Regions from separate parts of the Paenibacillus sp. FSL R7-0302 genome, predicted to be linked through region 1. Evidence: riboswitches for the same ligand, from Rfam matches in the RefSeq annotation. Region 1 holds a riboswitch; the other holds the start of a gene.
The links. A riboswitch is a leader RNA that binds a small molecule or an ion and turns the genes downstream of it on or off. The one in region 1 is predicted to bind S-adenosylmethionine.
Positions count from the first base shown of each region.

Region 2: linked by a shared signal. The riboswitch ahead of metA (homoserine O-acetyltransferase MetA) and the one ahead of MKY96_RS02155 (methionine ABC transporter ATP-binding protein) in region 1 are both predicted to bind S-adenosylmethionine.

Region 1 is NZ_JBBOWB010000001.1:482,361-486,758, forward strand. Features, by position in the region: gene MKY96_RS02145 (UbiD family decarboxylase) at 1-1,481, shown strand, start outside; gene MKY96_RS02150 (Cthe_2314 family HEPN domain-containing protein) at 1,507-2,253, shown strand; SAM riboswitch class I at 2,345-2,480, shown strand; gene MKY96_RS02155 (methionine ABC transporter ATP-binding protein) at 2,584-3,600, shown strand; gene MKY96_RS02160 (methionine ABC transporter permease) at 3,600-4,259, shown strand; gene MKY96_RS02165 (MetQ/NlpA family ABC transporter substrate-binding protein) at 4,318-4,398, shown strand, end outside.
Region 2 is NZ_JBBOWB010000001.1:4,536,101-4,540,498, reverse strand. Features, by position in the region: gene MKY96_RS19660 (HRDC domain-containing protein) at 1-76, shown strand, start outside; gene corA (magnesium/cobalt transporter CorA) at 246-1,181, opposite strand; SAM riboswitch class I at 1,608-1,739, shown strand; gene metA (homoserine O-acetyltransferase MetA) at 1,856-2,773, shown strand; gene MKY96_RS19645 (aminotransferase class I/II-fold pyridoxal phosphate-dependent enzyme) at 2,822-3,988, shown strand; gene mqnC (cyclic dehypoxanthinyl futalosine synthase) at 4,217-4,398, shown strand, end outside.

The sequences.
Region 1 (4,398 bases):
CCGGTTTATGGCGGGAGAAAACGGTGCTGCTTGAGCTGCTGAGAGCAGGGACCAAGAATATACCGCAAGGAGAGGCTCCGGTGCTCGGTGTCTGCAGCAGCAGTGACCCGCTGAAGGAGCTGCCCCGGATTACGGCTTGGCCTAAGGACGGCGGGGCGTTCATCACGCTTCCTCTGGTCTATACGGAGAGTATCACCAACCCCAAGGATCATAATCTCGGATTGTACCGGATTCAGGTGTATGACGACAGCACCACAGCTATTCACTGGCAGATTCATAAGGGCGGCGGCTTCCATCACTCACAGGCAGAGCATCTCGGCGAGACCCTGCCGGTGTCTGTCTTCATCGGCGGGCCGCCGGCGCTGATTGCGGCGGCAGTGGCTCCGGTCCCGGAACGGATTCCGGAGCTGCTGCTGGCCTCGCTGCTGCTGGGCGGCAAGCTTCCTATGGTGCAGGACCCCTTGGGCGGGCACCGGATTCCGGCCGAGGCGGAATTCTCCATCCGGGGGCGCGTGTCTCCGCTGGAGCGGAGAGCGGAAGGGCCGTACGGCAGCCAGTCCGGCTACTATTCCATGCAGCATGATTTCCCGGTCATGCATGTTCAGCGGATGTGGCACCGCAAGGATGCCATCTACCCGGCGACCATTACCGGCAAGCCGCGCCAGGAGGATTATTATCTGAAGGATTATTTGCAGCGGCTGCTCGCTCCAGCCTATCCTCTGCTGATCCCTTCGGTCAAAGCGCTGTGGTCCTACTCCGAATCCGGTTCGCATTCACTGACCTCAGCGGTCGTGAGGGAGAGCTATCCGCGCGAGTATATGGTGCCAGCGTTTCGTATCTTAGGGGAAGGTCAGCTCTCCTTAACCAAATTCCTGCTGCTGACTAATGTGCAGGTGGAGCTTACCGATTTCCCCAAGCTGCTGGAAACGGTGCTTGAGCGCTTCAATCCGCAATCGGATCTGACGATCTTTGCCAATACCTCCATGGATACACTGGATTATACCGGACGTAAGCTGAATCATGGCAGTAAGGCGGTGATGGCGGGCATCGGCAGCCCGGTCCGTCAGCTGCCAAGGACCTATACAGAGGGTCTGCTTCCATCAATCACCGCCGCTGTGCCTTATTGCGGAGGATGTTTAGCCGTTTCCGGTGCATCCTATGAAGAGGACCCGGAGCTGCCGGAGCGACTGGTGGCTGCCTTCAAGGAGAGGGAGACCGCTTGGCCGCTGATTGTGCTGGTCGATCGGGCGGAAGAGGCGGTAAGCACGCAGACCTCATTCCTGTGGACCGTATTCACCCGCTTCAATCCGGCAGATGATATCTATTCGGCGGCCGGGGTACACCGGGGCAGCGTCAGCTATACGCTGCCGATTATTATAGATGCCCGGATGAAGCCGGGATACCCGGAGGAGCTGGCTCCGAATGAGGATATTGCGAAGCGGGTAGGCCGCAACTGGAACCGTTATTTTCCTCTAGCGTAGAAGTGAACTTAAGGAGGGTCAAAATATGCTGCGGACGTTACTTGGAGAGCCGCCCCGCGTGAACAGCGGTGTGCTGGCTGAAGCTATGGAGTCCATGGCGAAGGCTGCCTCCGTGCTGCGCAAGGAGATGGCGGCGCATGAAGACCATGACCATGAATACCGCAAGCTGGAAATCTGGACACGCGGCCTAATCTCCTCTCTGGATGAGCTGGAGCAGAGCTGGTTCGCAGCCGCCTTTTTCCGGAAGTCAGTGATAGCCGGTTATATGGACGACATGTCGTCCACGGAGCAGGGGGAGTACGCCAGATATGTGTATTTCTACAAGGATGGCTTCATCCGTGTCTTCTCATTGCTGGACAAGCTGGGCACGGTGCTGAATAATCTGTACAATCTCAATACAGGCAAGGTGAAGACGCATTTCTCCTATTTCACGGTGCTGAGGCAATTTCAGTTGCTGCATGCGCATCATCCGCTGGCGGATGAGCTGGAGCGAATCAGGAATTCCTACCGGGAGCCGGTGGAGAATCTGCGCAAGCGGCGCAACGCTGAGATCCATTACATGAACGCGGAGATGACCGACGACCTCTGGCAGCGTCACCAGGGATTGCATGACAAGATTCGTCTGGAGGATCTCGACAGCCACCTGGAGGATTTGAAGCAGAGCCTGGAGATGGTATGCCAATCCCTGGCCGCCGCATACAGGTACGGGAATGAACAATGGCACAAGAACAAAGCGGCCCCAGGCCCGAAATCCGGGCATGTCCGTCCGTAAAAACTTACCTTTGACAAAAAACTCGAAACTGAATATACTTAGGCATACATTAAGTTCTGACAGGATACGGAATATATAACTTCATACTATTATCTTATCGAGAGCGGCGGAGGGATAGGCCCGATGAAGCCCGGCAACCGGTTTGAATACAGCCTTAAGCTGCATCCAAATGTCATGGTGCTAATTCCTACAATGCCGCCGGTTAAGGGGTATTTGGCAGATGAGAAGGCATTGTCATTATACACACAGGGCCTCTTGCGATCTGCATGGATCGTAGGGGGTCTTTTTTATTGCAATGATGGAAGTTAATACAGAAGGGGGACGCAGCGGTTGATAGAATTGAAGGATATAACCAAGGTGTATGGCAAGGGCAGTAAGCAGGCAACTGCACTCTCTGCGCTGAGCCTGTCGATTAAGAAGGGTGAAATCTTCGGGGTGATCGGTCACTCCGGGGCCGGCAAAAGCACGCTGATCCGCTGCATTAATCTGCTGGAGCGTCCGACTGCGGGCGAGGTGTGGGTGGACGGTGTCGAGCTGACAGCGCTCAGCCAGGGACAACTGCAGGAGCAGCGGCGCAAGATCGGGATGATTTTTCAGCATTTCAATCTGCTCTCATCGGCTACAGTATATGATAATATCGCCTTTCCGCTGCGGCTGATCGGAGCCGGAAGGAACGAGATTGAACAAAAGGTTAAGGATCTGCTCGCCCTGGTAGGGTTGGAGGAGCACTGGAATAAGTACCCGGCCCAGTTATCCGGCGGACAGAAGCAGCGTGTCGGAATCGCCCGGGCACTGGCGAGTGATCCGGACGTTCTGTTATGCGATGAGGCGACCTCGGCGCTTGATCCGCAGACGACAGACTCCATACTGCGCCTGCTGATGGATATCAACCGCAGATTCCATCTGACCATCGTGCTGATCACCCATGAAATGCATGTCATTCAGAGCATTTGTGACCGTGTTGCCGTGATCCATGGCGGTGGTATTGTGGAGCAGGGTGAAGTGGCCGAGGTCTTTCTGAAGCCGAAGCATGAGGTGACCAAAGAATTCATCCGCAGTGAGACCCAGTCGGACGGACCGCTCCGGCAGGCGATTGATGCTGTGCAGCCGGGTTACACGAAGTCGGTCAAAATCACTTTTCTCGGGCAAAAGACTTACGGGTCGACGCTCTCACAGGTGGTTCAGGGAACCGGGGTTCACTTCGCCATTCTCCATGGCACCATCTCTACAATCAAGGATGTTCCTTACGGTCAGCTGATCGTCCGGTTCGAAGGACCTGAGGGTGCGGTTGAAGCCACGCTCACTGAGCTCATAGCGCAAGGTCTTGATGTGGAGGTGATTTTGTAATGGACTTTAGCACAATCAATTGGGAAGAAATGCTGGAAGCTACGATTGCTACACTCAAAATGATCGCAATTTCAGGAATATTTACAATAATCCTTGGTTTACCGCTTGGAATTGTGTTATATTTATGGGGCAAGTCGAATAACGTTATTATCAGGGTGGTTTACTCGGTATTATCCTTCGTTGTGAATATCCTGCGTTCGGTTCCTTTTATCATTCTGATGGTTGCCCTGATTCCGTTCAGCAAGGCCATTATGGGCACTTCGATTGGTGTGCTTGGAACGATTCCGGCACTGGTGATCGGCGCGGCGCCTTTCTTCGCCAGACTGGTAGAGACGGCACTGCGGGAGGTTGACCGGGGAATTATTGAAGCGGCGCAGGGCATGGGAGCGTCCACCGGGCAGATCGTGATGCGCGTGCTGCTGCCCGAGGCTCGTCCGGGTCTGCTTGCCGGTGTAACCATTACTGTTGTGACCCTTGTCTCGTATACCGCAATGTCCGGCATGATCGGCGGCGGCGGCCTGGGTGACCTGGCGATCCGCTACGGATATTACCGCTATGAGAAGGAAGTCATGATTATCTCGGTAGCGCTGATGGTGATTCTGGTGCAGCTGCTGCAAATGGCCGGTGACCGGCTGGTAAGACATTTTACACGGAAATAAGGTACGTCCACATATAGCCTTATTCAATAAACCATATGGATTAGAGGGGGATTTACAGATGAAAAAAGTACTGCTTACATTCTTCAGCCTGACCTTGATATTGGTGCTTGCCGCTTGCGGAAACAACAAGGCGAATAAC
Region 2 (4,398 bases), 4.1 Mb from region 1:
TGAACGCCTGCGGCTGATCCGCATCCGCTTCCGGCGGGAGCATCCGGCGGCGCTTGGAATGGCTGCCCCTTTGTAAGAGGGTGACTGACGGCCTGCATCAGTCCCAATCTGCGGTCCTGGTAACCGGAGCTCCTGATCGGCGCAGACGCATTACATACTGGTGACATACCAAAAAGACGAAGGCTCTCCGAGTCCCGGTAGCCGGGTATACGGTGCCTTCGTCCTTCGTATTCGTCCGCTCTGCTTCATAGCCACTCCTTTTTACGGAAGATAATGAGCATTCCGCAGCCTAGCGTCACCATGACGGCAATGACGCCATAGTAGCCGTACTCGGTGTGGATCTCCGGGATATTGTCAAAGTTCATGCCGTAGATCCCGGTAATCACGGTCAGCGGCATGAATATAGTGGTAATTGCCGTAAATACACGCATGATTTCATTGGCGCGGTTCGCAATACTGGACTGATAAGCTTCGCGCAAGTTGCCCATGAGATCGCGGTATGTTTCGAAGGTCTCAGAGATCTTGACCGCATTCTCATAGATATCGCTGAAATACTTCTGCAGCTGATCGTCGATCAGGCGAAGATCCTTTTTGTTGAGCGTGTTGATAACTTCCTTCTGCGGGCCGAGCATCTTCTTCAGCCAGAGAATCTCACTGCGCAGACCGATGATCTCGCTCAGATGCGATTTCTTGGTATGCATGAGGATGTCTTCCTCGAGCTTCTCGATCCGCGCTTCAATCCGGTCACCGACCGAGAAGAAGTTGTCGACAACGAGGTCGATCAGCAGATACAGGAAGCGGTCAGGCGTACTGACCTCCTGCTCCCACAGTACGGGCTTCAGGACACGCAGCTCATGGATCTTCTGCTTCGTAACGGTAATAATATAATGTCTGCCAAGGAATACGTTGAGCGCACGGAGGAAGATTTCCTCATCATCGAACCGGATGCTGTTCACCACGATGAAATAATGACTCTCATAAATCTCCAGCTTCGGACGCTGATCCTCTTCACTCAGACAGTCTTCCACAGCCAGATCATGCAGGCCGTATATAGGCTGAAGCTCTACAAGGTCCTCCACATCCGCATCAATCCAGTAGAACCCCTCGGCAGGGGCGGTTAAAGTTTCTTCAATATTGTCAATAGGCGTAAAAACCCCTGCATTCACCAGCCGGATTTTCATCTGATTCACTCCTTATGTCCCTGGTCTTCTCCAGGGGTATGCTAATTTCAGCACACGGAAAAAATCAGCTTGGCCGGTGGTACAATCATGGATGAAGGCCAAAAGACGGTCCGAGAGCATGAAGAAAAAGGGCTCCCGCCGCCGGCAAGCTGATGTTAATCCTGTGTGGTTGTTCATTCTGCACGCTTATTCGCGAGCCCGGGTCGCCTTCCATTGTTCTCTCACCTCTTCTTTTCGCCGTTTTTGGGTTTGAAACACTTGTCTAGTATAACGCCGGGATATGGCTCTTACAAGAGAAATTGTTTTCTGTTATAAGGCCCCTTCAGCATTGTATGGACTTGACGAAAAGGAGGTTCATGATTTAAAGTGAAATTTAAGAAAAAGCATCGTTCAGATGCTTAAGGTTATTCAACTGAATACAGCTAAATCTTATCAAGAGCAGGTGGAGGGACTAGCCCGATGAAACCCGGCAACCGGCGTGTGAACGCACGGTGCTAATTCTTGCGGAAGCTTTGCAGGGCGTTATTCGTCCGGCGGAAGTTCTCTGGCAGATGAGAGAGGCGCATATGACTGCATGATATGACCTTTCTCGCCCGGGAAAGGTCTTTTTTCGCTACCCTGCCTCAGGTTGAACCACCAAGTGGAACCCCATTTCAGTTAAGGAGTGAACAGCAATGCCTATCAAAATTCCCGACAGCCTGCCGGCCAAAGAAGTGTTATCCGGTGAGAATATTTTTGTAATGGATGAAAGCCAGGCCTTCCATCAGGATATCCGTCCTCTGCGGATCGCCATCCTGAATCTGATGCCTACCAAAGAAACTACTGAGACCCAGCTGCTGCGCCTTATCGGGAATTCCCCGCTTCAGGTGGATGTTGTTCTGCTTCATCCCAGCTCTCATACGTCGAAGAATACTTCGGCTGAGCATTTGAAGAGCTTTTACAAAACCTTTGATGAGATCAGCCACCGCCGGTTCGACGGCTTGATTGTAACAGGCGCTCCCGTAGAACAGCTGGAGTTCGAGGATGTGAACTACTGGGAGGAGCTGAAAGTGATTTTTGAGTGGAGCAAGCAGAATGTAACCTCGACCATGCACATCTGTTGGGCGGCACAGGCAGGACTGTACCATCACTTCGGCGTGCGCAAGGTGAGTCTGCCGGACAAATGCTTCGGAGTGTTTCCGCATACAATGAGCCATAATAATGTCAAGCTGCTGCGCGGCTTCGATGAAGTGTTCCATGTTCCGCATTCCCGCCATACCGACGTCTCCCGTGAAGATATTGAGCAGAACCCGGAGCTGCAGATTCTGGCAGAATCCGAGGAAGCCGGGGTGTACCTGGTGGCTACGCATGACGGGAAGCAGATTTTTGTCACCGGACATTCGGAATATGATCCCTTCTCGCTGAAATGGGAGTATGACCGGGATATCGCCAAGGGGATGGAGGTTGCCCTGCCGAAGCACTATTATCCCAAGGATGATCCGACGCGTACTCCACCAGCAGTCTGGCGCGCCCATGCCAACTTATTATTCGCTAATTGGCTCAATTACTATGTATACCAGGAGACTCCTTACGATATCGGGGCATTTATCTGAGAGGTTGACTTATTCTTAATAGAAGTAATTAATCAGGAGGCAATGGAGATGGATGAGAAACTGAGAATTGAGAGCAGACTGGCACAGATTGGTTCGATGGAGGACCCCGCCACCGGGGCCATTAATTACCCGATTTATCATGCGACGGCTTTCCGTCACCCTAGACTTGGGCAGAGTACAGGCTTTGACTACATCCGCACCAAAAATCCTACCCGCTCTGTCCTCGAAGAAGCGGCAGCGGCCCTGGAATCCGGAGATGCCGGCTTCGCCTGCGCTTCCGGTATGGCTGCACTGACTACGGTGTTCACCTTGTTTGGACAAGGGGACCATCTCATTGTATCGCTGGACTTGTACGGCGGTACTTACCGGCTGCTGGAACGGATTCTCTCCAAATACGGCATCAGCGCCTCCTATGTAGATACGAATGATCTGGATGGACTGGAAGCGGCCCGCCAGCCGGGCACGAAGGTTGTATTCATTGAGACGCCGACCAACCCGCTGATGATGATAACGGATGTCGAAGCCGTATGTACCTGGGCCCGCCGTCACGGGCTGCTCACGATTGTAGACAATACGCTGCTGACTCCGTTCTTCCAGCGCCCGCTGGAGCTTGGAGCAGATATCGTGGTTCACAGTGCGACTAAGTACCTGGGCGGGCATAACGATGTGCTGGCGGGTCTGATCGTGACCAAGGGAGCAGAATTGTCGGCTGAAATGGCTGTCCTGCATAACTCCCTGGGAGCGGTTCTCGCGCCGAATGACAGCTACCAGCTGATGAAGGGTATGAAGACCCTCGCGCTGCGCATGGAGCGGCATGAGAGCAACGCTCTGGCTATTGCCCGTTATCTGCAGGAGCATCCGACGATTGCCGAGGTCTTCCACCCGGGCCTGCCTGATCATCCGGGCTATGCCATCCAGAACCGCCAGTCCTCCGGCAACACGGGAATCTTCTCCTTCAAGGTAAAAGAGGCCAGCTATGTGGAGCCGCTGCTCCGCCATATCCGGCTGATCGCCTTCGCCGAGAGTCTGGGCGGTGTTGAATCGCTGATGACCTATCCGGCGATACAGACCCACGCCGATATTCCGGCTGAAATCCGCGATGCGGTCGGTGTGGATGACCGGCTGCTGCGCTTCTCTGTCGGCATAGAGCATGTAGATGATCTGATCGCTGATCTGGGACAGGCTCTGGAGGCCGCCCGGAGCGAGCTGGAATAAGGCGGTGCAGCGGGCCTGGCCCGGCATGCGAGATTCGCAGAACGTACAAGCAGCAGTGCCTTCGGGCGCTGCTGTTTAATTTTGTATGGGACAAGGGAAATTATCCGTCCTGCGCTGCGAAACATTTTTCAAGAACAGCCGATTGTGATACGATGGGAGAACGGACTATTTTTATTTCAAATTGTATTTATCTCATAGACTTCATAGATGAAGAGGAGGCCGTCAACAGTGAGTGCAGTCGATCTTATACTGGATAAGGCACTGAAAGGTGAACGTCTTCAGTTGGAAGATACGGTCACATTGTTCGAGAGCAATGAAATTGAGAAAATGGGCGCTGCCGCAGATATTATTATGAAGCGCTGGCACCCGGAGCCGATAACGACATTCGTTATCGGCCGCAACATTAACTA